One region of the Kribbella sp. NPDC026596 genome, then DNA from elsewhere that is predicted to be linked to it. Evidence: riboswitches for the same ligand, from Rfam matches in the RefSeq annotation. Region 1 holds a riboswitch; each other region holds the start of a gene.
What was found. A riboswitch is a leader RNA that binds a small molecule or an ion and turns the genes downstream of it on or off. The one in region 1 is predicted to bind ZMP and ZTP.
Positions count from the first base shown of each region.

Region 2: linked by a shared signal. The riboswitch ahead of AB0E63_RS36300 (5-aminoimidazole-4-carboxamide ribonucleotide transformylase) and the one ahead of AB0E63_RS02945 (tetrahydrofolate dehydrogenase/cyclohydrolase catalytic domain-containing protein) in region 1 are both predicted to bind ZMP and ZTP.
Region 3: linked by a shared signal. The riboswitch ahead of AB0E63_RS39255 (glycine hydroxymethyltransferase) and the one ahead of AB0E63_RS02945 (tetrahydrofolate dehydrogenase/cyclohydrolase catalytic domain-containing protein) in region 1 are both predicted to bind ZMP and ZTP.

Region 1 is NZ_JBEZYF010000003.1:22,133-31,860, forward strand. Features, by position in the region: gene cmk ((d)CMP kinase) at 1-480, opposite strand, end outside; gene AB0E63_RS02925 (prephenate dehydrogenase) at 532-1,596, opposite strand; gene aroH (chorismate mutase) at 1,593-1,961, opposite strand; gene AB0E63_RS02935 (helix-turn-helix domain-containing protein) at 2,046-2,954, opposite strand; gene AB0E63_RS02940 (phytanoyl-CoA dioxygenase family protein) at 3,054-3,929, shown strand; gene AB0E63_RS02945 (tetrahydrofolate dehydrogenase/cyclohydrolase catalytic domain-containing protein) at 3,931-4,773, opposite strand; ZMP/ZTP riboswitch at 4,802-4,890, opposite strand; gene AB0E63_RS02950 (beta-N-acetylglucosaminidase domain-containing protein) at 4,891-6,654, opposite strand; gene AB0E63_RS02955 (NUDIX hydrolase) at 6,663-7,277, opposite strand; gene prcA (proteasome subunit alpha) at 7,274-8,125, opposite strand; gene prcB (proteasome subunit beta) at 8,162-9,004, opposite strand; gene AB0E63_RS02970 (ubiquitin-like protein Pup) at 9,013-9,222, opposite strand; gene dop (depupylase/deamidase Dop) at 9,292-9,728, opposite strand, start outside.
Region 2 is NZ_JBEZYF010000064.1:2,347-12,074, forward strand. Features, by position in the region: gene AB0E63_RS36265 (cyclopropane-fatty-acyl-phospholipid synthase family protein) at 1-751, opposite strand, end outside; gene AB0E63_RS36270 (FAD-binding oxidoreductase) at 748-2,127, opposite strand; gene AB0E63_RS36275 (2-hydroxyacid dehydrogenase) at 2,203-3,135, shown strand; gene AB0E63_RS36280 (exo-alpha-sialidase) at 3,149-4,243, shown strand; gene AB0E63_RS36285 (MoaD/ThiS family protein) at 4,240-4,503, shown strand; gene AB0E63_RS36290 (AAA family ATPase) at 4,562-4,738, shown strand; gene AB0E63_RS36295 (MMPL family transporter) at 4,917-7,166, shown strand; gene AB0E63_RS36300 (5-aminoimidazole-4-carboxamide ribonucleotide transformylase) at 7,163-8,074, opposite strand; ZMP/ZTP riboswitch at 8,091-8,173, opposite strand; gene AB0E63_RS36305 (nuclear transport factor 2 family protein) at 8,176-8,547, opposite strand; gene ilvD (dihydroxy-acid dehydratase) at 8,584-9,728, shown strand, end outside.
Region 3 is NZ_JBEZYF010000076.1:28,027-37,754, forward strand. Features, by position in the region: gene acs (acetate--CoA ligase) at 1-1,849, shown strand, start outside; gene AB0E63_RS39250 (hypothetical protein) at 2,349-2,561, shown strand; gene AB0E63_RS39255 (glycine hydroxymethyltransferase) at 2,554-4,002, opposite strand; ZMP/ZTP riboswitch at 4,031-4,110, opposite strand; gene AB0E63_RS39260 (acyl-CoA dehydrogenase family protein) at 4,110-5,738, opposite strand; gene AB0E63_RS39265 (YhjD/YihY/BrkB family envelope integrity protein) at 5,757-7,019, shown strand; gene rsgA (ribosome small subunit-dependent GTPase A) at 7,172-8,239, shown strand; gene AB0E63_RS39275 (SDR family oxidoreductase) at 8,271-9,014, shown strand; gene AB0E63_RS39280 (alpha/beta fold hydrolase) at 9,064-9,728, shown strand, end outside.

The sequences.
Region 1 (9,728 bases):
CTCGGCGCCGCGGCGCGCCAGCCGGGCGTCGGTGTCGGCGGTGAGCAGCACCTTGAGCTCGGAGTCGGTGGCGACCACGGTCGCGATGTCGCGGCCCTCGACCACGATCCCGCCGGTCGGCTGGGCGGCGTCGATGATCGCGCGCTGCCGCGGGATCAGGTCCGCGCGGACGTCCAGGTTGGTGGCGATCTTGGAGACCGCCTCGCTGATCCGCGGCTCCCGGATCGCGACCGTCACGTCGGTCCCGTCGGCGATCACGAACTGCCGCTCCGGGTCGGTGCTGATCTCCAGCCGCAGCTCGCGGGACCGCTGCGCGACCGCCGCGGTGTCGTCCAGGTCGAGGCCGTGCTCGAGCGCCGACCAGGTCACCGCCCGGTATGTCGCTCCGGTATCCAGGTAGCGCAGCCCCAGCCGGCTGGCGACGCCTCGGGCGGTGCTCGACTTGCCGGAGCCGCTCGGGCCGTCCACAGCGATGATCATGCCCCGAAGATTACCTGTGCCCGGGGACAACTCAGGCACAATATGCGAACCTCAGCGGTGGACGACCCACTCGCGCTCGGTCAGTACGTCGACCAACTGGTCGACCGATCCCGGTTTCACCGCCAGCTCGACCTCACCGACCGGACGCCCCGGGCTGTGGTCGATCCGCAGGTCCTCGACGTTCGCCCCGGATTCGGCCGCGTCGGCGAACAACCGGGCCAGCTGCCCCGGCCGGTCGGGGATCGTCACCAGAACAGTGACCAGATCAATGTGCGGCGTACCGTGCTTGCCCGGCACCCGGACCGCGCCCGACACCCCCAGCCCGAGGATCGAGGTGAGTTCCTCGGCCGCCTCTTCCTTGCCCAAGGCAACGAGTAGGCGATCGAGCTCACCGCGGATCTGCTCCAGCAGGCCGGTCAGGGCGGTCGAGTTCGCGGACACGATCTGGGTCCACAGCTTCGGGTCGCCGGCCGCGATCCGGGTCACGTCCCGGACGCCCTGGCCGGACAGCTGCAGGTGCGAGCTCGGCGCGTCGGCCAGCGTGCCGGCGGCGAGCGCCGACATCAGGTGCGGCAGGTGCGACACTCGCGCGACACCGAGGTCGTGGTCCTCGACCGACAGCTCGACCGTCCGCGCCCCGGCGGCCTCGGCCAGCCGCCGGACCAGCTCGACCGCCTCGGGTGCGCTCGTCTCGTGCGGGGTGATCGCCCAGGTCGCGCCGTCGAACAGGTCCGCGCGGCCGGCGAGTGGGCCGTTCCGCTCGGAGCCTGCCATCGGGTGGCTGCCGACGTACCGGCTGAGGTCGCCGGTGAGCTTGCGCGCGTCGGCGAGCGGCTTGGACTTCACGCTCGCGGCGTCGGTGACGACCGCGTCGGTCTGCTCGAGCTGCTCGGCGATCACCGCGCCGACATGATCCGGCGGTACGGCGACCACGACGAGCTGCGGCTCGATCTGGACCAGCCGCGACCCCGCGCCGATCCGCTCGGCCATCAGCGCGTTGTCCGGGTCGGCGTCAACAAGCTCGACCACGACTCCCAACCGCGCCAGCGCCAGGCCGATCGACGTACCAATCAGTCCGGTACCGACGATCCGCACCGGGCCACGGAGCTCACTCACTGGGCGCCTGTCAGGTCGGGACGGAGAGCGACGGCGCCGTGGAGGTAGACGTGCTGGATTTTCTCGCGGGACCGCGGGGTCTCGGTGTGCACCATCAGCCGGACCACCCGCGGCAGCGCGTGCGGGACGGCGATCTCCTGCATGCACATCAGCGGTACGTCGGTCAGCCCGATCTGCCGGCCGGCTACGGCCGGAAACTCCGAGTGCAGGTCCGGCGTGACGGTGAACAGGATGCTGATCAGATCCTCGCTCTCCAGATCGTTCGCCTCCAGGACCGCCTTCACCAGCTCCGCGGACCGCTCGAGCAGATGCTCGCGCTCGTCCACGTCGAGCTGGGTGGCACCCCGGATCGCCCGTACCGCCACGTACCCGCCTCCTTAGTCGTCTGCCTCCAACCCTAGGGCAGAGTAGTCAGAGCGTGGACAGCCGTCTCGGATGGTGCCATCGCGTCAGCCGCTCCGGGCCGCCTCGAGCAGCCTCCGGGCCACCGGAAGCAGTCCGGCCTCCCGGACCGGTGCGAGTGGATCCGACAGTTGCCGGCGACGCCGGAACGTTCCCGGCGGCTGACCGTACGCGAGGGAGAAGCGTCGGGAGAAGTGATACGGGTTGCTGTAGCCGCCGTCCGACGCGATCTCCGCGATCGTCGCGTTGGTGCGCAGGAGTGCGATCGCAGCCCGGGCCAACCGGATCAGATCCAGGGCGTACGCCGGTCCGCAGCCGTACCGCTCCCGGAAGAGCCGGTGCAGATGTCCCGCCGACAGGTTCGCCGCGGCGGCCAACTCCGGGACGGAGATGATCCGCGGGCCGCTCCTGGCCCACACCGCCGCGACATGCTCGACCAAGCGCCGGACTGCATCCGGCATCTCCTCGCTCGACTGGCCGGCCGGAGCGCTGACGAAGACCTCCAGCATCGTCGCCACCAACCGGTCGCTGTGTCCCCGGACCGACGAAGACGGGACGCCGGCCAGATCCAGCAGATAGCCGCACAGACCGTCCAGCAGGCCCGGATCGGACCTCGATCGCACCGAGGGCCACCTCGACGGAGCGCCAAGTCCGCCGAGGTCCTCGATCTGGAAGTGCACGTAGGCATGGCGTGACCAGCGATCACAGTCCCAGATATAGGCGTCCCGGTTCCCGCGCCGAGCCAACGCCACCGTGCCCGGGCGAAGGTCCTCCTCCACGGTCGCCTGCCGGACGCCGGCGTCGTCGTACACATCGGTCCGCCACCGCGCCGAACCGTGCAGGACCCAGAGCAGTTCGTAGTTCGGCAGCGTGCGTGGGCCATAGGTTGCCCCGGGCGCGTAGTCCGCGACCTGGACCACGGAGTTCACGCTGATCACCGGCGGTCGCGAAGTCACGAACAGATAGTAATGCGCGAGCCAGCGGCATTGGCCGGGCCTGCCGGGCTCTGAGACCGTGAAGCCGGTCAACGCCGCCAAAGCCGGATGGAGCATCAGATGCAGTCTGTCGCCGCCGTACCCAGCTTCGCCGAGGTCACCGACGAGTTGGTCGGGTCGTTCCGGCGGGACGGCTTCGTCGTCCTGGATCAGGCCTTGTCGGCCGACCAGGTCACCGCGCTCCATGCCGCGGCCGAGGCCCTGTGCCGCAGTGACCTCGGCGTCATCGACGGCGGTCCGGCCGCCGAGCCGACCGAGGACGTCCTGCGCCAGTACCTGTGCATCCACCAGCCGCACAAGGTGTCCGACGTGGCGCTCGCGGCGTTGCGGGCACCACGGGTGGTCGCGGCGCTGACCGCGGTGATCGGGCCGAACGTCAAGGCCATGCAGTCGATGCTGTTCATCAAGCCCGAGGGGAAACCGGGCCAGGCGTGGCACCAGGACGAGTTCTTCATCCCGACCAGGGATCGCTCGCTGACCGCGGTGTGGATCGCGCTCGACGATGCCACCGTGGAGAACGGCTGCCTGTGGGTTCTACCGGGCTCCCATCGTCGCGGGGTCATCTATCCCGACCGGGAGCAGGACGATCTCCGCTTCGACTGCACGGTGGAGGCGTTCGACTTCCCGTACACCGACGGCGATGCGGTCCCGGTCGAGGTGCCCGCGGGTTCGGCGGTGATCTTCAACGGCTACCTGCTGCACCGATCACTGCCGAACACCGGCCGGCACGGACTCCGCCGGGCGCTCGCCAGCCACTACATGAGCGCGGAGTCGCTCCTCCCCTGGCAGTCCGTGCCATCCGGAGTCCATGTCGGCAAGCACGACTACCGCGACATCGTGATGGTGGCCGGGACCGATCCGTACGCCTACAAGGGCATCGACGATCTCGCCCGGCCGCACTCCCGCCGGGACAAGGACGGCGGGTGCGACCGCTGACTCACCCCGCCTGAGCCTCGGCGGCGTCGACGGCCTGCTCCAGCAGCAGGGCGATCGTCATCGGCCCGACACCGCCCGGAACCGGCGTGATCAGGCGGGCGACCTGGGCCGCCTCCTCGAAGTGGACGTCACCGACGTTGCCCTCGTTGTACCCGGCGTCGACCACGACCGCGCCCGGCTTGAGCCAGTCGCCGCGGACGAAGTTCGGCTTGCCGACCGCGGCGATCACGATGTCCGCGGTGCGGACGATGTCCGGCAGGTCCGTGGTCCGCGAGTGCGTGTAGGTGACGGTCGCATTCGATGCCAGCAGCAACATCCCGACCGGCTTGCCGAGGATCGGGCTGCGGCCGATGACGACCGCGTGTGCTCCGGCGATCGGTACGTCGTACGCCTCGAGCAGGCGCATGATCCCGCCGGGCGTCGCGGACCGGAACCCGGGATCGCCGAACGCCATCGCGGCGAACGACCGCATCGTCACGCCGTCGACGTCCTTGCCCGGGTCGATCGCCTCGAACGCGGCCCGCTCGTCGATCTGTGCCGGCACCGGGTGCTGCAGCAGGATCCCGTGCACCTCGGGGTCCTGGGACAGCTTGGTCACCTCGGCGACCAACTCCTCGGTCGTCGTCTCCGCGGGCAGTACGACGCTCCGCGACGCGATCCCGGCCTTCTTCGACCGGTTCTGCTTCATCCGCACGTACGTCGCCGACGCGGCGTCGTCCCCCACCAGTACGGTCGCCAGACACGGCTGCACGCCCGTCCGCTCCCGCAGTTCGCGGGCTCGCTCGGCCGCCTTCGCCACCATCTCGGCGGCGAGGTGGGTCCCGATCATCAGTTCAGCGGTCATGGCGCGCTCCTTCGGGCGTCGACTACAGGTCAGATGCCCAGGCGCGCGGCGCAGCCGGATCTCCGGCAGACCGTTCCCCGGTGGTCTTCCACCTCAACGCCAGTCGCGGTCCATCGCTCAGGATACCGAGTCGGTCACCCGGCTGATGAAGGTGTCGGCAACGCCGTCGCCGATGCGTGGGTGGGTCTTGGAGTGCGGGAGCCGGATGTCACGGATCTCCTCGGCCTGCGTGACCAGGTGGTTGATCTGGTCCCGGCCGGTGGCGACGTCCGAGCTGTTGCCTTCGGCGCCGGCTTCGAGGACGCGAAGGGCCTGGCGCAGCGCCTGACCCCAGTAGAAGGCCGCGTCGAGCCAGGCATCCGCCTCGTCGGCGAACGCCGGGTCGATCACGCCCTGGCGAATCTGACCCGGAGCGTTCTCGATCGCTTCGAGGTACGGCTCGAGGTCCGCGATCGCGCCGGCCAGGTCACCCGCATCCCAGGTCCGCCAGAACGCGGCGGTCTTCGCGGTCAGCGCCGGGGCGTTCGCGAGATGAAGCTTCCCGTCGTAGGTGGTGAGGTCGGCGAAGATCTCGAGCGCCGCGATCGTCTCGGCGTCTCCCCCGGCCGTTTCCGCGATCGCGCGGTGCCAGGACGCCTGCTCGTCGTACGTCGCCGGGTTCCAGCCGAACTCCGCGAACGAGTAGAGGGCGAGCTTGCTGGCCCCGGCCTGGTTCATCGGGTTCGAGATCACGCCGACGACGTGGTCCGCGAGGCCCGGCTCGCGGCCGCTGTACGCCGCGAGCAGGATCCGCCCGGCCGCGTAATCGTTGACCGGGTAGTTGTCCCAGATCAGGATGTCGTGCCCGAACACCGCCTTCGCCTCAGCCGCCTGGGCGCTGGTGATCGCCTCCGGTACGACGCCGATACCGGTCCAGTGCACGACCACCGCACCGTCCATCTGCTCTCGCAGCGCCTGCTTGTACGGCGTCTCGTCGACGTTGTAGTACTCGGTCGGGACCATCTGCAGCGGCGCGAGGTCCGCCTTGGTCTCGACCCACTCGCGCTGGATCCGGTTCAGCAGCTCGCTCTGCGCGAGCCCTGCCCCACCGCCGCCGGGGGCGTACCTCTCCTCGTCGTCGGCGCTGTGCCATGTCTCGTACTCGATGTCGTCCAGGGCCACGTTGAACGCCCGCGCACCCAGCGCGTACAGCGCCTCGAACTTCGCGATCAACGCCCGGAAGTCGGCGTCGTCGGTGTAGCGCATCGACAGGCCCGGCGAGAGCGCGAAGGTGAAGTCGACCTTGTTCCGCCGGGCGCGATCGATCAGCTCGCCGAGCTCGGCCAGCTTGTCCGCCGGGTACGGGTCGCGCCACTGCTCGCGGTGGTACGGGTCGTCCTTCGGGGCGTACTCGTAGGTGTTCATCCGGTGCGCGCCGAGGTAGTCCAGGTGATCGAGCCGGTCCGCGTGCGACCACGGCGTACCGTAGAAGCCTTCGATCGACCCGCGGTACCGCATCGTCGGCCAGTCGCGGATCTCGACGCCGTCCACATGGTTGCCCTGGACAAGCTGTGCGAAGGTCTGCGCGGCGTAGTAGATGCCGCGGGCATCGACCCCGTCGAGCACGACCTGCTGAGCGCCGACGGCCACGACGTACCCCTCGGCCGGCAGCAAACCGGCCGGCGCGACACCGAGCTGCTCGAGCGTGCTCGCGCTCCCGCCGAGCCAGACAGTCACCTCCGCCGGCCCGTCGGAGATGGTGCGTACGCCGGCCTTCGTGAGCGTTTCGCGGACGACGCGCTCGGCGTCGGCATCGGTGGCCGGGCCGTGCACCAGCGCGACGGTGTCACCGAGATCGAACCCGTCATCGCGGCGGGTGGTCTGCTGAGGCTCAGGTGTCATGACTGCTCCTAGAGAAGCCCTGCATGATCGAGGGCGAGATAGGCCGCGTCGATCCCCGTCATCGCGCCCGGTGTCCGGAGTTCCGCGCGGAAAGCATCCACAGTCAGCTCGACCGGGACGCAGTCCTCGGTCTCGTCCAGTGCCTGCTTCCCGTCCGGACGGCAGCCGCGGGCGATCGCGACGTATTTGCGAGAGGTCGAGGACGCCGACGACCACTGCCAGCCGACCAGGTCGAGCGACTCGCAGGTGTACCCGGTCTCTTCCTCGAGCTCCCGGGCGCCGGCCAGCGCCGGGTCCTCCCCCGGCTCGACCAGTCCGCCGGGCAGGTTCGTGACGATCCGGTCGGGTCCCGCGCGGAACATCCGGATGGTGACGATGCGGCCGTCGGAGGTCAGCGGCAGCACGGTGATGCCCGAGGTGATCCCGTCCGCCGACTTCGGGCCGAACACGTCCCACTCGACCTCGCGCCCGTCCGGCATCCGGTAGCGCCGCAGGTTCACCGTCAGGAACCGGTGAAACCCCGGCTCTTCTCCCAGCAACTCCCACGGCTGCGGGTCACCGGGACGAGACAGCGCAGCCGCCACGGAGTCCGCGGCGGCTGCGCCATCGATCTGCTTGCTCACAGCGGCCGGTTGTCGCCGCCGGGCTCCTCCGGTGGAGCGACGGGTGCGTCGTCATCCGGCGGGGCGACCGGTGCCTCGTCGGCCGCGGCCGTCGTGGTCTCCCCGGCCACCGGGGCGTCCTCGGTCGGCTTGGCCGGCTCGGAGTCCGGGCGGGACTCGGACAGGATGCGCTCGAGGGTCTCCACGGAGATCCGCTTGAACTTGCGCACCTGCGTCCGGGTCCGGTCCAGAACGGCGACCTCGATCTGGTCCGAGGTCAGCTGCCGGACCTCGCCGCTGTCGTGGCCGAGCGCATCCACGGCCAGCCGCAGCGCCCCGGCCAGCGAGATGCCCTCCTTGAAGTGCTCGCCGACATAGTCCGCGACCGTCTCGGCCGGCCCGCCCATCACGGCGTACCCGCGGACGTCCGCGATCGAGCCGTCGTAGGTGAGCCGGTAGATCTGGTCCTCGGCCGCGCTGGCGCCGATCTCGGCGACCAGGATCTCCACCTCGAGCGGCTTCTCACCGCCGGAGGAGAAGATCGCGCCGAGGGTCTGCGCGTACGCGTTGGCCAGCGCCCGGCCGGTGACGTCGCGCCGGTCGTAGGAGTACCCCCGCATGTCGGCCAGCCGGACGCCGGCGATCCGCAGGTTCTCGAACTCGTTGTACCGGCCGACGGCGGCGAACGCCATCCGGTCGTAGATCTCGGCGACCTTGTGCAACGCGGGCGAGCGGTTCTCCGCGACGAACAGGATGCCGTCGGCGTACTGCAGCGCGATCGCGCTGCGGCCCTTGCTGATGCCCTTGCGGGCGAAGTCGGCCCGGTCCCGCATCAACTGCTCGGGCGAGACGTAGAACGGAACGCTCATCGAAGGTGTCGTCCTCTATGTGTCAGTCGATCGGGATCAGGTCAATGACGCCGTGGCGGGGCCGTCGGGACGCCGGTGCCGCGCGGCCCAGGCCGCGTCCACGATCGCGGCGACCTCGTCCTCCGGCAGCCGCTGGTAGCCGTCCGAGGTGACCACACCGACCACCGGGAAGATCCGCCGCAGCATGTCCGGACCGCCGGTCGCCGAGTCGTCGTCGGCGGCGTCGATCAGGGACTGGATCACGGCCGTGACGCAGTCCGTCACGGACGCGTCCTCGTGGTAGAGCTTCTTCAGCGCACCACGGGCGAACACCGACCCCGAGCCGACACTGTGGAAGTGGGTCTCCTCGTACCGCCCGCCGGTCGGGTCGTAGGAGAAGATCCGGCCACCCTTGAGGTCCGGGTCGTAGCCCGCGAACAGCGGCACCACGGCCAGGCCCTGCAACGCCATCGCCAGGTTGCCCCGGATCAGCGCGCTCAGCCGGTTGGCCTTGCCGTCCAGGCTCAGCGTCGCGCCCTCGAGCTTCTCGTAGTGCTCGAGTTCGACCTGGAACAGCCGGACCATCTCGATCCCGAAACCGGCCGTGCCCGCGAACGCGACCGCGGAATACTCGTCGGCGGGGAACACCTTCTCGATGTCACGCTGGGCGATCACGTTGCCCATCGTGGCGCGCCGGTCGCCCGCCATCACGACGCCACCGGGGAAGGTGGCCGCGACGATCGTCGTACCGTGCGGGACCTCGGAGGAAAAGTCGGCCTGCCCCAGGCTGCGCCGTCCGGGCAACAGGTCGGGCGCGTGCCCGGCCAGGAAGTCCATGAACGACGAGCCGCCTGGGGTCAGGAAGGCTTCCGGCAGCCGGCCGGAGGCATCGAAAGTCATCGAGCGGTTCACTCCCCACCCTTTTGCACGAATCCGCGGACGAACTCCTCGGCGTTCTCCTCGAGCACCTCGTCGATCTCGTCGAGGATCGAGTCGACGTCCTCGTCGAGCCGCTCCTTGCGCTCCTGGACGTCTTCCGACGCCTCGACCTGCTCGACCTCTTCCTCGGTCGACGAACGCTTCGGCTGCTTGTGTTGCTGACCGCCGTCCTTCGCCATGGCACACACCTCCTAGAACCGCAGTGGAAGAGACGCCCAACCGACTCTTCCGTTGCTGTACTAGCGACCCTACCCGGCGGCACCCCCAGTGATGGTGCGAACCAGGTCACTCGCGGTGTCGCACTGGTCAAGAAGTGCCCCGACATGCGCTTTCGTGCCGCGCAGCGGGTCCAGGGTCGGGATCCGCTGCAGCGACTCCTTGCCCGGCAGATCGAAGATCACCGAGTCCCAGGAGGCGGCCGCCACCTGCGGCGCGTACTGCTGCATGCAGCGGCCGCGGAAGTATGCCCGGGTGTCGGTCGGCGGGTGCGAGACCGCCATCCGGATCTCCTCGTCGGTGACGAGGCGCAGCATCCGGCCGGCCTTCACCAATTTGTAGTAAAGACCCTTGTCCGGGCGCAGGTCGGCGTACTGCAGATCGACCAGGTGGAGCTTGGAGTCGTCCCAGTCCAGGCCGTCGCGGTCACGGTACGACTGGAGCAGTTTGTACTTCGCGACCCAGTCGA
Region 2 (9,728 bases), on a different contig from region 1:
CCCGGTCCTCCAGCCCTTCCCGCCTGATCGCGGCGGCAGCCCACTCGGCCTGCGCCGCCGACAACGTGACGCCGAGCGCGGTCACGCCGTACTCGCGGGCCGCGTGCCGGACCATGCCACCCCAGCCGCAGCCGACGTCGAGCAACCGCATCCCCGGCTTGAGGTCCAGCTTCCGCGCGACCAGGTCGTACTTCTCGTACTGCGCCTGCTCCAGCGACGCGTCCGTGGACGTGTAGACGGCGCAGGTGTAGGTCATCGACGGCCCGAGGATCCACTCGTAGAACGCGTTCGACACGTCGTAGTGGTGGTGGATCGCCGCCTTGTCCCGCGACTTCGAGTGCCGCAGCCCTTCGAACGTACGACGCCACTTCGGCAGGTGCTCCTGCGGCGGGGGAGGCGGGGGCTTCAGGTGACTCCAGCCGAGCCCGCGGACGATCCGGAGCGCCTCCGACGGCGTCGGGCGCTCGAAGTGCAGCTGGTTGAGCATCATCCGCATCAGGTTGTACGGGTTGCCCGGGTGGGCACCGGTGATCTCCAGGTCGCCCATCACGTACGCGCGGACCAGCCCGAGGTCACCGGGCGCCGTGAGTACGTAGGACAGACCACGCTCGGAGGCCAGATGCATGTGGATCGGCGAGTCCTCCGGGCCGGTCGCGCTGCCGTCGTACGCCGTGAACCGGAACGGGAGACCGCCGGGAGTCACGGTCGTCAGTGCGTCAGCGATAGAAACCTGGGTCGCGAGCGTCGTCATCGGCGCGTCACCGCCTTCTCGTAGAGCCCGGTCAGCCGGGCGTTCGGGTCGTAGCGTTTCTTCACCTCGGTCAGGGCCGGGACGTTGTAGAGCCGGTCGAAGGTGGCTCGGTCGTAGTAAGCGTCGGAGTACAGCGATTTGTGCCCGCCGAAATCGGTCACCGCCGTCTCGATGTGCCGGTTCACATCACCGTCCGCGGCGCCGGGAGCGATCGGCACAGTGCCCCAGAAGCCCACATTCACGTAGGTCCGGCCGGGCTGGAGCGGGTACAGCGGCCAGGCTGCCGACCCGCGCAGCCGCAGGGGACACAGCCACACCGGCCGCATTCCCACGTGCGCGTCGAACCAGCGCAGGAACCCCGCCAACCGGTCGACCGGGATCTCCACATCCTGGACAACGCGTTCACGATCCGGCTGGCCGCGGCGCCGGTTGATCCGCGCCGCGAACTGGTGCCGGTTCTCGAAGCCCACGATCTTGTGGAACACGTCACTGCGCCGCCAGCGGCGCGGCCACAGCCGTCGTACCAACGGCTTCTGGGCGCCGAACGCGGCCGAGCACCAGAACCAGTCGGTGTCCCAGCGCCACAGGTAGTCGTGCGCGGTGAGGAAATCCTTCTGCCGGTGCTGGATCGAGCGGTAGTAGATCTGCTGCCCGGTGTAGTCGCTGGTCCGGACGGCGGCGTCGCTGTTGCGGCCGAGGGTCAGGTAGGCCTCCGTCGGGCTGAACGCGACCCCGTCGACGAAGTGCACCGGCTCCCCGTCGTACGTGCCGGAGGCAACGATCTCGTCGATCGCCGGCGCCAGCTGGTCCAGGCCCAGGCGGACGTGCCGCAGAGCGACGTACGGCGAGATGCGGTCGAGCTCGATCTTCAGCCGGGTCGCGTAGCCGAGGGTGCCGTAGGAGTTCGGGAACATCCGGAACAGGTCCGCGTGCTCGCCCTCGGGCCGCGCGGTGACGACGTCGCCCGCGCCGGTGAGGATGTCGAGCTCGAGCACGGACTCGTGCGGCAGGCCGGCCCGGAACGACGACGACTCGATACCGAGCCCGGTCACCGCGCCGCCGAGGGTGATCGTCTTCAGCTGTGGCACGACCATCGGAGTCAGCCCGTGCGGGAGGGTCGCCGCGACCAGGTCCTCGTACGTGCACATGCCCTGCACGTCCGCGGTCCGGGCGGCCGGATCGACGCTGATCACCCCGGTCAGCTTCGACACGTCCAAGCCCGGGCGCTCGACCTCGGCCCGCGGCCGGAAGAGATTCGAACTGCGCTTCGCCAGCCGAACGGGCTCGCCTGCGGGAATGCGCTGATACGACTCCCGCAACCCCCCTACGGCTTGATCATGCTCGAGTGTCGCCGCCAGATCCGATGTCGAAGGCACCAATCCAGAGTACGACGACGCCCACCGTCTGGCACGGGAGTTCAAACTGTCCGCCCAGCCGAGTAGGTTCGGGGCATGGCTGATGTGGTGAAGGCATGGCTGCCCTGGGAGGACCCCGGTACCTTCCTCGACGGGTTGCCCGCGGGCTTCGACGTCGACTTCTTCGACGGTGGCGAGCTGCCGGCGTCGATCGGCGAGGTGGAGTTCTACGTGCCCGGCTACATGGGCGGCCAGAAGGTCGCCGAGGTGGTTCGGGAGATGCCCGCGCTGAAAGTGGTGCAGCTCCAAACAGCCGGCTTCGAGAATGTGCTGCCATACCTGGCCGAGGGCGTGACCTTGTGCAATGCCCGCGGGGTGCACGACGCTTCCACGGCCGAGCTCGCGGTCGGCCTGATCCTCGCGTCGTACCGTCGCCTGCCGCGAGCCGTGCGCAACCAGGAGCGGCAGACCTGGCCCTCGTCGTACGACGAGATCGACGACTCGCTCGCGGATCGCACGGTGCTGATCCTCGGGTACGGGTCGATCGGGGAGGCGCTGGAGCGGCGGCTGAGCGGGTTCGAGTGTGACGTGATCCGGGTCGCGCGGCGGGCGCGGGACGGCGTGCATCCGATCTCTGAGCTGCCGGAGCTGCTGCCGCGGGCGGATGTCGTCGTACTGCTGACGCCGGCGACGCCGGAGACCACGGGGATGGTGGACGCGAAGTTCCTGGCCCGGCTGAAGGACGGCGCCCTGCTGGTGAACGTCGCGCGCGGTGTCGTGGTGGATACCGAGGCGTTGCTGGCCGAGCTGGGCACGGGCCGGATCAGCGCCGCGCTGGATGTGACCGACCCCGAGCCGTTGCCTGCCGGACATCCGCTGTGGTCAGCTCCGAACGTGCTGATCAATCCGCACCGCGGGGGTGCCTCGACGGCGTTCGCGCCGCGGGTGGCCCGGCTGGTGCGCGCACAGCTGGAGCGCTACTCGGCAGGAGAACCGTTGATCAATGTGGTGGCGGGACCGCCACGCTAGGAGGAGGACAAGGATGTCCGAGGCCGTACTGCTGATCGGAACCAAGAAGGGGCTCTGGATCGGCCGGAGCGATGCCGCCCGGCAGAAGTGGGCGCTGGACGGCCCGGTGCCGGAGTTCGAGATGCAGGGTGTGTACGCCGTCGGGATCGACACCCGCGGTGAGCGGCCGCGGGTGTTCGCCGGCGGGACCAGCGAGCACTGGGGTCCGGCGGTCTTCCACTCCGACGACCTCGGGGCGACCTGGGCCGAGCCGCCGGAAGGGTCCATCGGCTTCCCCTCCGACGCCGAAGCCTCGCTCGAGCGGGTCTGGCAGATCCAGCCCGGTCCGGCTGGGCAGCCTGGCGTCGTGTACGCCGGGACCGAGCCGTCGGCGCTGTGGAAGTCGACCGACGGGGGAGTGACGTTCGAGCTGGTCCGCGGGCTGTGGGACCACCCGCACCGCAAGGAGTGGGGCGCCGGGTTCGGCGGGCAGGCGATCCACACCGTGCTGCCGCACCCGACCGATCCCGATCGGGTCAATGTCGCGATGTCGACCGGTGGGGTCTACCGGACCACCGACGGCGGTACGTCGTGGTCGCCGGCGAACCAGGGGATCCAGGCGAAGTTCTTCCCCGACCCGTATCCGGAGTTCGGCCAGTGTGTGCACAAGCTGGCGGCGCATCCCGACCTACCGGAGCGGATGTTCGCGCAGAACCACCACGGCGTCTATCGATCCGACGACGGCGGGGCGATCTGGAAGTCGATCGCGGACGGATTGCCGTCGGACTTCGGATTCCCGATTGCGGTGCATCCGCACGAGCCCGACACCGTGTACGTGTTCCCGCTGGTCGCGGACGCGAACCGGATCCCCACCGAGGGCAAAAGCCGGGTCTACCGTTCCCGTGACGCCGGGGCGACGTGGGAGCCACTGACCACGGGCCTGCCGGACGTGTCGTACGTACCGGTCCTGCGCGACGCCCTCACCACGGACACGGCCGACCCGGCCGGTGTGTACGTCGGCACCCGCGACGGCTGCGTCTACGCCAGTGCGGACGCGGGCGACACCTGGGTCGAGGTCGCGCGCCACCTGCCCGACGTACTCACGGTTCGCGCCGCGGTGGTCGGATGATCGCCGTCCGCCTGCCGACCGTGCTCCAGCCGTTCGCGTCCGGAGCCGATCGGGTGGAGGTCGACGGCACCACGGTCGGCGAGGTCTTCGCCGCCCTGGAACCCGTCCTGCGGCGCCGACTGACCGACGAACAAGGCGGCCTTCGCCGGCACGTCAACATCTACCTGGGCAACGACAACATCCGCGACCTGAACGGCCTGGACACCAAGCTGACCGACGGCGACGAGCTCCTCATCCTTCCCAGCGTCGCCGGCGGCTGACGACCGGCGAAAAGAAAAGACTGCAGTTTGCCGGCGCGCTTGGTTAGCGTTCGGCGGCATGAGCGAAGTACTTCTCCTGACCGGTGCACCCGGCTCGGGCAAGACGACCGTGGCCGCACTCGTCGCCGCAGCCGCGGCCCGCCCGCCGCACGCGCTCGACACCAGCCGGTTGGACGCCGCGAGTACGGCGGAGGCCGTCCGGGAGACGGTGCGGTCCGGGCGGGTTCGCCTGTGAGGACAGGGGGTTGGGCAAACGTTTGAGGGCCGTTGGCAACTGAGTGCGATGGGCCGGTGGCGGAGGGCGTGCACCGGGATCGAAGGGTTGTGACGGGGTCAGGCCCGGCTTACTGTCGGGCGGAGGAGCCGACGGCTCGGCCGTCGCCTGGGGGGCGCCTGGCGGAGGGGGCGCCTTCATGCATGCGTTTCTCGATCGGCTCGGCCGGGGGGCCGCTCGCCATCACTGGTTCGTGATCGCGGGCTGGCTGGTTCTGGTCGTCGGGCTGTTCGTGCTCCGGTCGGCCTTCGGCGGCACCTACGTCAACAACTACACGGTGCCGGGCAGCGAGTCCTCGGCCGGTCTGAACCTGCTGAACAAGGACTTCGCCAAGGCAGGCGGCTACTCGGGCTCGATCGTCTTCCACTCGACGTCCGGAACGGTGTCCGCGCAGGCCGACGCGGTCAAGACCACGATGGCCGATGTCGGCAAACTGCCCGACGTCGTCTCGGCCACCGACCCGCTCGCGACCAACCAGACGGCGTACATCTCCAAGGACGGGACGATCGTCAACGCACCGGTCTCGTTCTCCGTGGTGCCGGCCTCGCTCGACAAGAGCTACCTCGACTCGCTGAACGCCGCGGTCCAGCCGGCCCGGTCCGCCGGGCTCCAGGTCGAGTTCGGTGGCGGCGCGGGCCAGATCGGCAAACAGGCCGACGATGCGCTCTCGGAGGCGATCGGCCTCGCGCTCGCGTTGCTGTTGCTGTTCTTGATGTTCCGCTCGATCGTGGCTTCGGGACTGCCGCTGGTCGCCGCGGTCTTCAGCGTGGGCGGCGGTTTGGCAATCCTCGGCCTGCTCGCGGCCGTGAAGGACTTCCCGGTCTCGGCGCCGACTGTCGCCACCCTGCTCGGCCTCGGCGTGGCGATCGACTACGGCTTGTTCCTGGTGTCGCGCCATCGCGAACAGCTGGACGACGGCATGGGCGTCGAGCAATCGGTCGGCCGCGCCGAGTCGACGTCCGGCGCGGCGATCCTGGTCGCGGGCGGGACGGTCGTCATCGCGATCCTCGGCCTCTACGTCTCCGGCGTACCGTTCGTCGGTGCCCTCGGTCTCTCGTCGGCCATCGTCGTCGCGTTCACCGTCCTCGCCGCCCTGACGCTCATTCCGGCCCTGCTCGGCCTGGCGAAGCTCCTTGTCCTGAACCGGAAGGACCGCCACCACCTGGCCGAGGAGCGCGAGCTCGAGGCCGGACTCCCGGACGAGCAGGCCGTCGCGGAGCACCGAGCCGACGAGCGCGAGCGGCGCGATCTCAAGCACGAGCAGAGCGCCTTCGCCCGGTGGGGACGCAAGGTGAGCGACCGGCCCTGGCCGTACGGCATCGTCGCCACCCTGGTGCTGCTGATTCTCGCCATCCCGCTGTTCTCGATGAATCTGGGCCAGCTCGATGCGGGCACCGATCCGGCCGGGGACTCGAGCCGGAAGGCGTACGACCTGGTCGCGCAAGGGTTCGGACCGGGCGCCAACGGTCCGCTGACGGTCGTCGTACAGCTCCCGTCCGGCAGCGCGAGCGACAACCAGACCCTGCTGACCGGACTCACCTCCACGCTGCAGAAGACCCCCGGCGTTGCGGCCGTACAGCCCGCGAGCACGAACCAAGCCGGTACGACGGCGATCATCACCGTCATTCCGACCACCTCGCCGTCGTCGGCGGACACCGAGGATCTGGTCAACCGGATCCGCGACGACGTACTCGCGGGGCAGAACGAGCCCACGTACGTCGTCGGCACCACCGCCGGGTACGTCGACTTCACCGAGAAGGTGGCCGGCCGGATGCTGTGGCTGATCGGCGCGGTCGTCCTGCTGGCCTTCCTGCTGCTCACGGTCGCCTTCCGCTCGCTGCTGATCGGGGTCAAGGCCGCGGTCCTCAACCTGCTGTCGGTCGGCGCCGCGTACGGCGTGATCGTCGCGGTCTTCCAGTGGGGCTGGGGATCCTCCCTGGTCGGCATCGACGAGAAGGTGCCGATCCCGTCGTTCGTCCCGATGCTGATGTTCGCGATCGTGTTCGGGCTGTCGATGGACTACGAGGTCTTCCTGCTGTCCCGCGTCCACGAGGCCTGGCTGGTGACGAAGGACAGCCATCGCGCCGTGGCCATCGGGATCGGCGCGACGGCCCGGGTGATCACGACCGCGGCGGCGATCATGATCGTGGTGTTCCTGAGCTTCGTCCTCGACGACGACCCGACCGTGAAGATGCTCGCGGTCGGCATGGCCGTCGCGGTCCTGATCGACGCCAGCATCGTCCGGATGATCCTCGTCCCGTCGGTGATGACGCTGCTCGGCGACCGGGCCTGGTGGCTGCCGAAGTGGCTCGACCGGATCGTCCCGGACATCCAACTCGAAGGCGGTCCGGCCCCCGAAGCCAAGCCCCGCGAGACCTCCCCGGTCTAGTGACGAAACAGGCGTACGCCGGTCGGTGACCAGCTGATCCCACGCTCGGCGCACGCCGCCGCGACCTCGTCCGACCGGATCGAGCCGCCGGGCTCGGCGATGTGCGTGACGCCGTGCCGGTGCGCTTCCTCGATGTTGTCGACGAACGGAAGCGCGCCGTCGGACGCCATCGAGACGCCGGTCAACGGTTCCGTCGAGTGCCGGGCCCACCACGCCTGAGCCTTCTCGCCGGCCAGTCGTGTGCAGTCCACGCGCGACTGCTGCCCGGCACCGACGCCAATCGTCATGCCGTCCTTCACCATCACCACAGTGTTCGACTGGGTGTAACGGGCGACGATCAACCCCAGCACCAAGTCCCGCCCCGCGGCCTCCGGCACCGCCGGATCCAGCAGCTCACGAGTCAGCGGTACGTCGTCCCGCCGCTGCGTCAGCCGCAGTCCGTAGAACTCGCGGACCTCCGCCGCCGGCGGCTCGAACGCCGGGTCGGCCTCCAGCACCAGGAAGCTCCCACGCTTCTTCGCCGCCAAGGTCCCGACCACGCCTTCGTCGTACCCAGGCGCGATGATCCCGTCCGACACGACGCGCTTGAGCACCCCGGCGAGCTCCGCGTCGACCGGATGCGAGACCGCGACAAAGTCGCCGTACGACGACTTCGGATCGGGATCGCGAGCGCGGAGATAGGCCGCGCTCACCGACGAGCCCAACGCCGCCCCAGCCGGCGACACATGCTTGTACGACGCAGCCGCCGGCATCCCGAACGCCTCCGCACCCTCGCGCACGAGCTGCCACCCGGTGAGCGCATCCAGCACGTTGATGTACGACGGCTGGCCAGAGACCACCGTGAACGGAGCGCGCGGCCCAGTCGCCACCATGTCCGCGGTCTGATGTGGATTCATCCCATAACGCATCAAGCACCTCCGAGATCGGAGGCGCCCAGGCGGACGACGCCTTGCTGGTTGATTCCGCTCCCCGGTGGTACTCCACCCTCGCCAGTCGCGGTGATCCCAGCCTAGTCCCGCCAGCTGCCGGTCCAGTCGTAGAGCGGTGCGGTGGTCGCGTACTCACGCAGATACACGATCCGATCCCCGTCGAGCCGCGCGACAGTCGAGCCGTCGAACGCCCCCGGCGAGCCCTTCCACGTGCACTCGAAATGCCACTCGACGACCAGCACCTCACCTGCGGTCGCCGACGAGGTGATCTGCCACCCGTCGACCGTCCCGCCGGCTCCGAACCAAGCCTTCATCCACTGCTCGACCCGCGCTCGGCCGCGATAGACAGGTCCGTAGCACTCGATCACAACGCAGTCGTCGGTCAACGTCTCCAGCACGGCCGGGATGTCATGCCGCCGCCATCCGTCGATGTAAGCCTCGAGTCGGTTCACCTGGCACAGCGTAGGCAACCGAATAGAGTGAGCGGCATGGTCGATGTGAAGCCTCGTAGCCGGACAGTGACCGATGGCCTGGAAGCCACCGCCAGCCGAGGGATGCTCCGGGCGGTGGGGATGGGGGACGACGACTGGGCGAAGCCGCAGGTCGGGGTCGCCTCGAGCTGGAACGAGATCACCCCGTGCAACCTGTCCCTGGACCGGCTCGCGAAGGCGGTCAAGGAAGGCGTGCACGCGGCCGGCGGCTATCCGCTCGAGTTCGGCACGATCAGCGTGTCCGACGGCATCTCGATGGGCCACGTCGGCATGCACTACTCACTCGTCAGCCGCGAGATCATCGCCGACTCGGTCGAGACCGTGATGGAGGCCGAGCGACTCGACGGCTCGGTGCTGCTGGCCGGTTGCGACAAGTCGCTGCCCGGCATGCTGATGGCCGCGGCCCGGCTCGACCTGGCGTCGGTGTTCCTGTACGCCGGGTCGATCATGCCGGGCAAGCTCGGCGACAAGGACGTCACGATCATCGACGCGTTCGAGGCGGTCGGCGCGTGTGTTCGCGGCCTGATCACCCAGGACGAGGTCGACGCGGTCGAGCGCGCGATCTGCCCCGGTGAGGGCGCCTGCGGCGGGATGTACACCGCCAACACGATGGCCGCTTCCGCCGAAGCACTCGGGATGTCGCTGCCGGGCTCGGCCGCCCCGCCCGCGGTCGACCGTCGCCGCGATGGCTACGCCCGCAAGTCCGGCGAGGCCGCGGTCGGCCTGCTGCGGAAGGGGATCACGGCCCGCCAGATCCTCACCAAGGAGGCCTTCGAGAACGCCATCGCCGTCGTGATGGCGCTCGGCGGCTCGACGAACGCCGTACTGCATCTGCTCGCGATCGCCCGCGAGGCCGAGGTCGACCTGACGCTGGCCGACTTCAACCGGATCGGCGACCGGGTCCCGCACCTCGGCGACCTGAAACCGTTCGGCCGCTACGTGATGACCGACGTCGACCGCGTCGGCGGTATCCCGGTGGTCATGCGGGCACTCCTCGACGCCGGCCTGCTGCACGGCGACTGCCTGACGGTCACCGGCAAGACGATGGCCGAGAACCTCGCCGACATCGCACCGCCCGACGTCGACGGCACGATCATCCGCGCGCTCGACAAGCCGATCCACGGCACCGGCGGCATCACGAT
Region 3 (9,728 bases), on a different contig from region 1:
GTGCTACAACTGCGTCGACCGGCACTTGACGACCAGCCGCAACAAGGCGGCCATCATCTGGGTTCCCGAACCGGAATCCGAGGAAACGAAGGCGATCACCTACCAGGAGCTGTACCGGAGAATCAACGAGTTCGCCGCGTTGTTGCGCGACTTCTGCGGCGTGCGGACCGGTGACCGGGTGACCTTCCACCTGCCGATGGTTCCGGAGCTACCGGTGTCCATGCTGGCTTGCGCCCGGCTCGGCGTCATCCACTCCGAGGTGTTCGGCGGCTTCAGCGGTACGGCGTGCGGCGGCCGCGTCGCCGATTCCGGGAGCAACATCCTGGTCACGATGGACGGCTACTACCGCAATGGCGAATTGGTCGATCACAAGGTGAAGGCCGACGAGGCGGTCGCGGCCGCCCACGAACTCGGCCACGAGGTGGACAAGGTCCTGGTCTGGAGGCGCCACCCCGGCGAGTATGCGTCACAGACCCCGATGGTCGCCGGCCGTGACTTCTTCGTCGACGAGCTGTTGGGCGAATTCAGCGGCGCGGTGGTCGACCCGGTCTCGATGCCTGCCGAGGCTCCGCTCTTCCTGATGTACACGAGCGGTACGACCGGGCGCCCGAAGGGATGCCAGCATTCGACGGGCGGCTATCTGGCCTACGTTGCCGGTACGTCGAAGTACTACCAGGACATCCATCCCGAGGACACCTACTGGTGTGCGGCGGACATCGGCTGGATCACGGGGCATTCGTACATCGTCTACGGTCCGTTGGCGCTCGGGACGACGAGCGTGATGTACGAGGGAGTTCCGACGTACCCGGACGCCGGTCGGGTGTGGCGGATCGCCGAGCGGCTCGGCGTGAACATCTTGCACACCGCTCCGACCACGATCCGGATGCTGCGCAAGCTCGGGCCGGACGAACCGGGCAAGTACGACTACCACCTCAAGCACATGACCACGGTGGGGGAGCCGATCGAGCCCGAGGTGTGGCGCTGGTACTACGAGGTCGCGGGCAAGGGGGAGGCGGTGATCGTCGACACGTGGTGGCAGACCGAGAACGGGGGATTCCTCGGGAGCACTCTGCCCGCGCTGCAGCCGATGAAGCCTGGCAGCTGTGGGCCCGGCGTGCTCGGTATCTATCCGGTGATCTACGACGAGGACGGCAACGAGGTCGAGGCGGGCAGTGACCGGGCCGGCAACATCTGCATCCACAACCCGTGGCCGGGGATCTTCCAGACCATCTGGGGCCAGCCCGAACGGTTCGTAGAGATCTACTACCAGAAGTATTGCCGCGATCCCGAGAGCAAGGACTGGCGTGACTGGCCGTATTTCGCCGGCGACGGCGCCGTACAGGCAGCCGACGGGTACTTCCGTATCCTCGGCCGGGTCGACGATGTGATCAACGTGGCCGGGCACAGGCTGGGCACGAAGGAGCTCGAATCGGCGTGCCTGACCGTGACCGAGATCGCCGAGGCCGCCGCCGTACCCGTGATCGATGAGGTCCGCGGCCGAGCGGTCGAGATGTACGTCGCGCTCAAGCCGGGATTCGAGCCGAGCAAGGACATCGAGAACAAAGTGTCCGATGCGATCGTCCGCGAGATCGGCAAGATCGCCAGGCCCAAGAACATCTGGATCGTCAGCGACATGCCGAAGACGCGTTCGGGGAAGATCATGCGGCGAGTGATCGCCGGGATCTCGAACTTCACCGACGTCGGAGACGTGTCCACGCTCGCAAACCCCGAGATCGTGGATCACATCCGGCATCGGGTGCAGAGCCAGAAGCTGGAGCAAGGCGAGGTGCCTCGCGAGCTGACGCCAGAGGAAGCTGCAGAGGTCAAGGCATTCGGCCGCTCTGAATGAGACTCGCCCCCACGACCTGGAGGTCGACGCCTTCGGCGACGCGGTAGGGGTGTGTGGAGACGAGGGCGCCGGCGACGCAACGTAGGCGGGAGATTTCGGCTCGGATGGTGACTTCGTGCTGGCTGCGCGGCGTACAGGACGTCATAGCCGGCCTGTTGGGCGTGCGCTGGTGTGAGTCCGGCCTGTGACAGCGGCGGTGTGATGAACGTAGTGTTCGGGACGGCGACTGATCACCGCATGAACGAGCCACGCTTCGAGTTCACAGCCGGCGAGATCATCGACCTCCTTGCTGAGCTTGACCTTCGGCTGAACAGGCGCGGCGTCTCCGCGTCGGTCTTCATCGTCGGAGGGGCTGCGATCGCGGTCACCTCGGGCGGCGACCCGCGCCGCACCCAGGACATCGACCCCGTCACGCGCGACGGGGTCGCTGTGGACGGGGCGCGCGAGATGGCAGCGGAACGCGGCTTGCCGGAGGACTGGCTGAACACCGAGCCACTAAGTGGATACCGCCATTGCCGGATTCGGTCGCAACCACGTCTGGCTCACCGGGCTGGCCGATGTTCGGGACGCGTCCATGATCAGCCTGAACACGACCGTGTGGGTCTCGGCAGCGGTCGCGGTCGCCGGCGCGGTGCTGGGCGCCGTACTGATGCCGCAACGGAAAACGCCCGCTCCCACGAGCGTGGGAGCGGGCGCCGTGGAACTCAGCTGAGCTCGAGGCCCGGGTACAGCGGGTGCTTGTCGAGCATCTCGGCCGAGGCCGCCCGGGTCTTGTCCGCGACGCCGTCGGCGAGCACGTACTTCGCCTTGGACGGCGCACCGGCGGACGTCGTCGTCGGCGTGGTCGAGGAGAGCACGTCGACGATCAGCTCGGCGACCCGGTCGAACTCGTCGGCGCCGAAGCCGCGCGTGGTCAGCGCCGGTGTGCCGATCCGGACGCCCGAGGTGTACCAGGCGCCGTTCGGGTCGCGCGGTACGGCGTTCCGGTTGGTCACGATGCCGGCGTCGAGCAGCGCGGACTCGGCCTGGCGCCCGGTGATGCCGTACGACGAGACGTCGAGCAGGACCAGGTGGTTCTCCGTACCGTCCGTCACCAGCTTCACGCCCCGCTTCATCAGGCCCTCGGCCAGCGTGACCGCGTTGTCAGCCACCGCCTGCGCGTACACCTGGAACGAAGGCTGCCGGGCCTCGGCCAGCGCGACCGCCTTCGCGGCCATCGTCTGGCCGAGCGGGCCGCCCAGCACCATCGGGCAACCACGGTCGACGGAGTCGGCGTACTCGGGCTGGCAGAGCACCATGCCGCCGCGGGGACCACGCAGCGACTTGTGCGTGGTGGTCGTGGTGACGTGCGCGTGCGGGATCGGGTCGAAGTCGCCGGTGAAAACCTTGCCCGCGACCAGACCGGCGAAGTGGGCCATGTCGACCATCAGCGTCGCACCGACCTCGTCGGCGATCTCGCGCATCTTCGCGAAGTTGATCCTCCGCGGGTACGCCGAGTAGCCGGCGATCAGGATCAGCGGCTTGAACTCGCGAGCCTTCCGCGCCACCTCGTCGTAGTCGAGCAGCCCGGTGGCCGGGTCGGTGCCGTAGGAGTGCTGGTTGAACATCTTGCCGGAGATGTTCGGCCGGAAGCCGTGGGTCAGGTGACCGCCGGCGTCCAGCGACATGCCGAGCATCTTCTGGTCGCCGAGCGCCTTGCGGAGCTTGGTCCAGTCCTCGTCGGACAGGTCGTTGACGTGCTTGGCGCCGACCTCGGCCAGCGCCGGGGACTCGATCCGCTGGGCCAGGATCGCCCAGAAGGCGACCAGGTTCGCGTCGATGCCGGAATGCGGCTGGACGTAGGCGTGCGGCGCGCCGAACAGAGCCGTCGCGTGGTCGGCCGCGGTCTGCTCGACGGTGTCGACGTTCTGGCAGCCGGCGTAGAAACGGTGCCCGATGGTGCCCTCGGCGTACTTGTCCGAGAGCCAGTTGCCCATCGTCAGCAAGGTGGCGGGGGAGGCGTAGTTCTCGCTCGCGATCAGCTTCAGCGAGGATCGCTGGTCGGCCAGTTCGGCCTTGATCGCACCGGCGATGGTCGGTTCCACAGCGCCGATCACCTCGAGCGCGTTGCGGTACGCGGCCGATGCGGCGGCGGCATCGAAGGGTTGAGTCATCGTTGTCTCTCCTGCGGTTGCAGTGGGTCGAAGGCACCCAGGCGCACGGTGCCGACGGTTTTCGCTCCCCGGTGGTTCTCCACCTCAGCGCGCCAGTCGCGACGCGGTCACCCTATCGCGCGCTCGATGATCAGCGGGAACGGTGTCGTCCGCGGGAGCGTCCCGAACACACCGCCCCAGTCGTTGGCCAGCCGCGACGCGACGAACGCGTCCGCGACCTCGGGCGTCGAGTGCCGCACGAGCAGTGACGCCTGCAGGCACAGGGCCATCCGCGCCGCCAGCCGACGGGCTCCTGCTTCGGCGTCCGCTGCGTCAGCAAGCGCTTGCAGTACGTCGTTCACGGCCGCGTCGAGGCGCTGATCGGCACCCCGCGCCGCGCCCACCTCGAGCAGCCAAGCCTCCAGCGACTCAGGCCTCCTGAGGGCTCGCAGTACGTCGAGAGCGTTGACGTTGCCGGAGCCTTCCCAGATCGAGTTCAACGGCGACTCCCGGAACAGCAAAGGCAGCCCGGACTCCTCCACGAACCCGTTCCCACCCAGACACTCCAACGCCTCAGCCACCATGAACGGAGTCCGCTTACAAACCCAGAACTTCGCGAGCGGCAGCGCAATCCGCCGGAATGCGGCCGCTTGTTCATCACCGTTCTGGGAGGCATCGACAGCAGCAGCAAGACGCATCCCCAGCGCGGTCGCCGCCTCACTCTCGAGCGCCAGGTCCGCGAGGACGTTCCGCATCGCCGGCTTGTCGGCGAGCAACCCACCGAACGCCGAGCGGTGGCGGGTGTGCCAGAGGGCCTCGACCAGGGCGCGTCTTTGGAGAGCCGCCGAGCCCAATACACAGTCGAGTCTGGTTGCGGCGACCATTTCGATGATGGTGCGGACACCCGCGCCCTCGTCGCCGAGGCGGTAGCCGATGGTGTTGTGGAACTCGACCTCGCTGGACGCGTTCGAGCGGTTCCCGAGCTTGTCCTTCAGCCGCTGCAGCGCGAACGTGTTCCGGTTGCCATCGGCAAGCACCCGCGGCACGACGAAGCAACTCAGCCCGTCCGGCGCCTGCGCGAGTACCAGGAAGAGGTCGACCTGCGGCGCCGAGCAGAACCACTTGTGCCCGTTCAGCTGGTACTCACCGTCGTCCCCGGCCGGTGTCGCGGTGGTCAGGTTCGCCCGGACGTCCGAGCCACCCTGCTTCTCGGTCATCCCCATCCCCGCGAGGACCCCGGACTTCTCCGCGGCCGGCAACCGGCGTACGTCGTACGACGTCGAGGCGAGCTGCGGGATCCACTCCTTCGCCAGCCGCTCGTCCGCCCTGAGCGCGGGGACCGCGGCGTACGTCATCGAGATCGGGCAACCATGCCCCGGCTCGACCTGGGACCAGACGTAGAACCCGGCGGCCCGGGTCAGGTGCGGCGACGGCGACTCGCTCGTCCACGGCGCGGCCTGCAGCCCGAACCCGACCGCGCGCTCCATCAGCCAGTGCCAGGACGGGTGGAACTCGACCTCGTCGATCCGGTTCCCGTAGCGGTCGTGGGTGCGCAGGACCGGTGGGTGCTGGTTGGCCGGGAGGGCCTGCGCGAGGGCCTCTTCGGAGCCCGCGACCGCGCCGATCCGGGCCAGACCGGGATCGTCGGCCAGACCGGCGTACGGGCGCAGAGCGTCACCGAGCGCCGTGTCGCGCGTGAAGAAGTTCACCCCTTGCAGTGGGGGAGCCTGGTTCGTTACCGCGAATGGGTCCGCCATGTCAGTACGGTAAGCGGTATGGCACGTTCAGGGGCAGGACCCAGGGGTGGGAGCTCCCTCGCATTGGCATGGGTCCGCAAGATCCCCGCGACGATCTGGAAGCTGCTCACCCAGACCGTCGGTGTCTGCCTGCGCTACCGGGTCACCGGACTCGCGGCCGAGGGGGCGTTCTTCGCGATCCTCTCGCTGCCGCCACTGATCTTCGGGCTGGCCGGAAGTCTGGGCTATATCGCCAGCCGGTACTTCGAGGTCGAGACGATCGACGACATCAAGCAGCAGATCGCCCAGCTGGCGGCCCGGGCGCTGACCGACGACTCGGTCCAGAGCGTGATCGTGCCGACCCTGAACCAGGTCCTGAACGGCGGCCGGCCGGACGTCATCTCGATCGGTTTCGTGCTCGCGCTGTGGTCCGGCAGCCGCGCGCTGAACGTGTTCGTCGACACCATCACGATCATGTACGGGATGGGCGGCAAGCGCGGCATCGTCCGGACCCGGGCGCTGTCCTTCAGCCTGTACTGCGCGGCCCTCGTCATCGGTGTGATCGTGCTGCCGCTGGTGCTGGCCGGCCCGGACGCGGTCGACGCACTGCTCCCGCACCGGCTCGACTTCCTGAACCAGCTGTACTGGCCCGTCGTGACGATCCTGTCCGCGGGCTTCTTGAACACCCTGTACCACCTGTCGGTGCCGGTGCGGACTCCGTGGGTGTCAGACCTGCCGGGGTCGTTCCTGGCGCTGTCGATCTGGATCCTCGGCAGCTTCGTGCTCCGCTGGATCCTGCAGAGCACAGTCGGTGGGACGTCGATCTACGGTCCGCTGGCCGCGCCCATCGCCGTACTGATGTGGTTGTACATGACGGCGATCGCCGTACTGATCGGGGCGGCGCTGAACGCGGTCGTCGACCGGCTGTGGCCGCACAAGGTGCGGGTGGCGGAGGTCAAGGCGGCGGCCGAGGACGAGGTCGAGCCGGTGATGAAGGCCGAGCCGGAGCGGCACCACGAGCACACGCTGACCCCGGTGGAGCAGGACGAGCGGCCGGAGGCCGAGGCGGCCCGCAAGATCGAGGCGCTCGGGCCCGACCCCGCGAAGATCATCGGCGCTTCGCCGGACGGCAAAGCCGAGCCCGGCCCGGAGCGGAAGCCCACCCCGGAAGCCCGCCCCGAGCGGAAGCCTGCGTCGGGCTCCGGCGCGGAGCGGAAGCCCGCGTCGGGCTCCGGCGCGGAGCGGAAGCCCGCCTCGGTCGGAAAATCCGGTGCGCAGAGCGACAGCGACGACCTACGCTGACGGCATCGCGACAAGCGGTCCTCGATCAGGACCGCCGGACTGGAAGGGAGGCACCCGCCGTGAGCTACCAACGGGCCCACCGGGCCGCTGTCTCCCACACCGTCCGTCCGCTGAGCTGATCTCGCGGCCGGACCCTCTGAAAGGTTCGCCGCATGTCAGCAACACTCCAGGCACTCGGGCTCGACGGCTCCACGGCTGAGTACCTGCAGTCCGTTCCGGATGACCTCGTCCCGGGACGCGTCGCCCGGGTCGACAGGGGCCTGGCGACGGTACTCACCGAGGACGGACCGGTCCGCGCGACCTGGTCCGGTGCACTGCTCGCCGCGATGGCGAGTGACCCGCAGGCCGGCCCGTGTACCGGGGATTGGGTCGTACTGCGGTTCTGGCCGGACGACCGGATCACACTGGAGTCCGTCGCACCACGCCGTACGGCGATCGTCCGCGCGGAGGTCGGCGGGTCGTCACGAGGCCAGGTACTCGCGGCCAACGTCGACGTGATCGCGATCGTCGTGGGTCTGGTGCCCGAGCCGAACATCGGCCGGATCGAACGCTTCCTCGCGCTGGCGTGGGAGAGCGGTGCGCGTCCTGTCGTCGTACTGACCAAGTCCGACCTCGTCGGGGACGCCGAGGCGATTGCCGAGGATGTGGCGGTCGCCGCGCCGGGTGCCGACGTACTGGTGTGCAGTGCGACGACCGGCTTCGGGATGGACTCTGTGCGGTCACTGCTGGATGACAACGCGACTATGGCTCTGCTGGGGTCGAGTGGCGCCGGTAAGTCGTCGCTGGTCAACGCACTGGCCGGCGTGGAACTGCTGGACGTGCAGGACATCCGTGAAGACGGCAAGGGCCGCCATACGTCGGTGCGCCGCGAGCTGATCGCCCTCCCGCAGGGTGGGGTCGTCATCGACACGCCTGGGCTGCGGGGGGTCGGTCTGCAGGAGTCAGGGGAGGGCCTGGCGGCCGCGTTGCCGGACGTCACGGCACTGGCCGAGCAGTGCAAGTTCAAGGACTGCGTGCACGTCACCGAGCCCGGGTGCGCGGTCCAGGCTGCGCTGGAAGACGGCTTGCTGCCGTACCGGCGGTATGAGAGCTGGGTGAAGCTGCAGCGCGAGGCCGCTTACATGGCTCGGCGTACTGACGCGCGGCTCCGGTCCGAGATGAAGAAGGAGTGGGTGCGCGCGAGCAAGTCCTACCGCCGCGACTTCAAGCCTCGCCAGTGATCGACTCGGCGGTGATGAAAGGATCGGGGCCATGGATCGCGCAGTGTTGGTCACAGGAGCCTCCAGGGGAATCGGTGCGGCTACCGCTCGGGCGTTCGCCGCAGCCGGTGACCGGATAGCCGTCCACTACAGCTCCTCGCCTGACGCCGCGACTGTGGTGTTGAAGGACCTGCCCGGTTCGGGGCACCTCATGGTGCAGGCTGACCTGGCTGATCCCGCAGCCATCCAGACGATGGTCGACGACGCGGCGAGCGCTCTCGGCGGGATCGACGTACTGGTGAACAACGCCGGCGTCTACCACCCACACCGCATCCGCGAGACGACGTACGCCGAATGGCAGCAGGCCTGGGCGGACACGCTGGCCGTGAACCTGGTCGGCCCGTCGAACGTCACGTGGTGCGCCGTGCGGCACATGGGACGCGGCGGCCGCATCGTCAACGTCTCGTCCCGTGGTGCGTTCCGCGGTGAGCCCAACCAGCCGGCGTACGGCGCCTCCAAGGCCGCGATCGTCTCCTTCACCCAGTCCCTGGCGCGTGCGCTAGGCCCCGAGAGAATCGCCGTCACCGCGATCGCTCCCGGCTGGACCGTGACCGACATGGCGGCCATGCACCTCAATGGCGCCGGCTACGACCGCCGCCGCATGGAAAGCCCGCTCGAACGCGTCGCCGACCCCTCCGAGGTCGCGGCGGCCATCCTTTACCTGGCCTCCCCGGAGGCCGAGTTCGCCACCGGCACAGTTCTCGACTTCAACGGCGGCTCCCAGCTCCGGATGTAAGTCAGTCGGCAGACCGGACGGACTCCTCGGCGCTGGGTACGATCGAAACGTGACAGCCTCCGGTCGTGGGACGGCGGCGCCACCGCAGGTGCTGAAGCTCTGCACGTCGGCCGACGGTGTGCGGATCGCTTATGCGCGGCACGGTTCGGGTCCCCCGCTGGTGATCGCGACCTGCTGGCTGAGCCACCTGCAGCACGACTGGCACAGCCCCGTGTGGCGGCACTTCTTGGACGATCTGGGCCAGATCGCGACCGTGATCCGGTATGACGAGCGCGGGTACGGGCTGTCCGACCGGGACGTCGATGATTTCCGGCTGGAGACGCGGGTCGCCGATCTCGAGGCGGTCGTCGACCATGCCGGCCTCGACAGGTTCGCGCTGATGGCGATGGCACAGGGCGGGCCGCCCTCGATCGTCTATGCGGTGCGCCACCCCGAGCGGGTGTCCCGGTTGATGTTCTACGGCAGCTACGCAGCGACGTTCCGCGATCCGACGCCTGAGGACCTCGAGCTCAACGAGACGTTCGAACGGCTGATCAAGGTCGGTTGGGCCCGGCCCGAGTCGGAGTTCCGGCGGGTGTTCACGTCGCTGATGATCCCCGGCGCCACCGAGGAGCAGATGCGCTGGCTGGATGAGCTGCAGCGCGTGTCGGTCTCGGCGCAGACCGCCTACGCCGCCCGCCGAGAACGCCTTCGCGACGACGCGATCGAACTGCT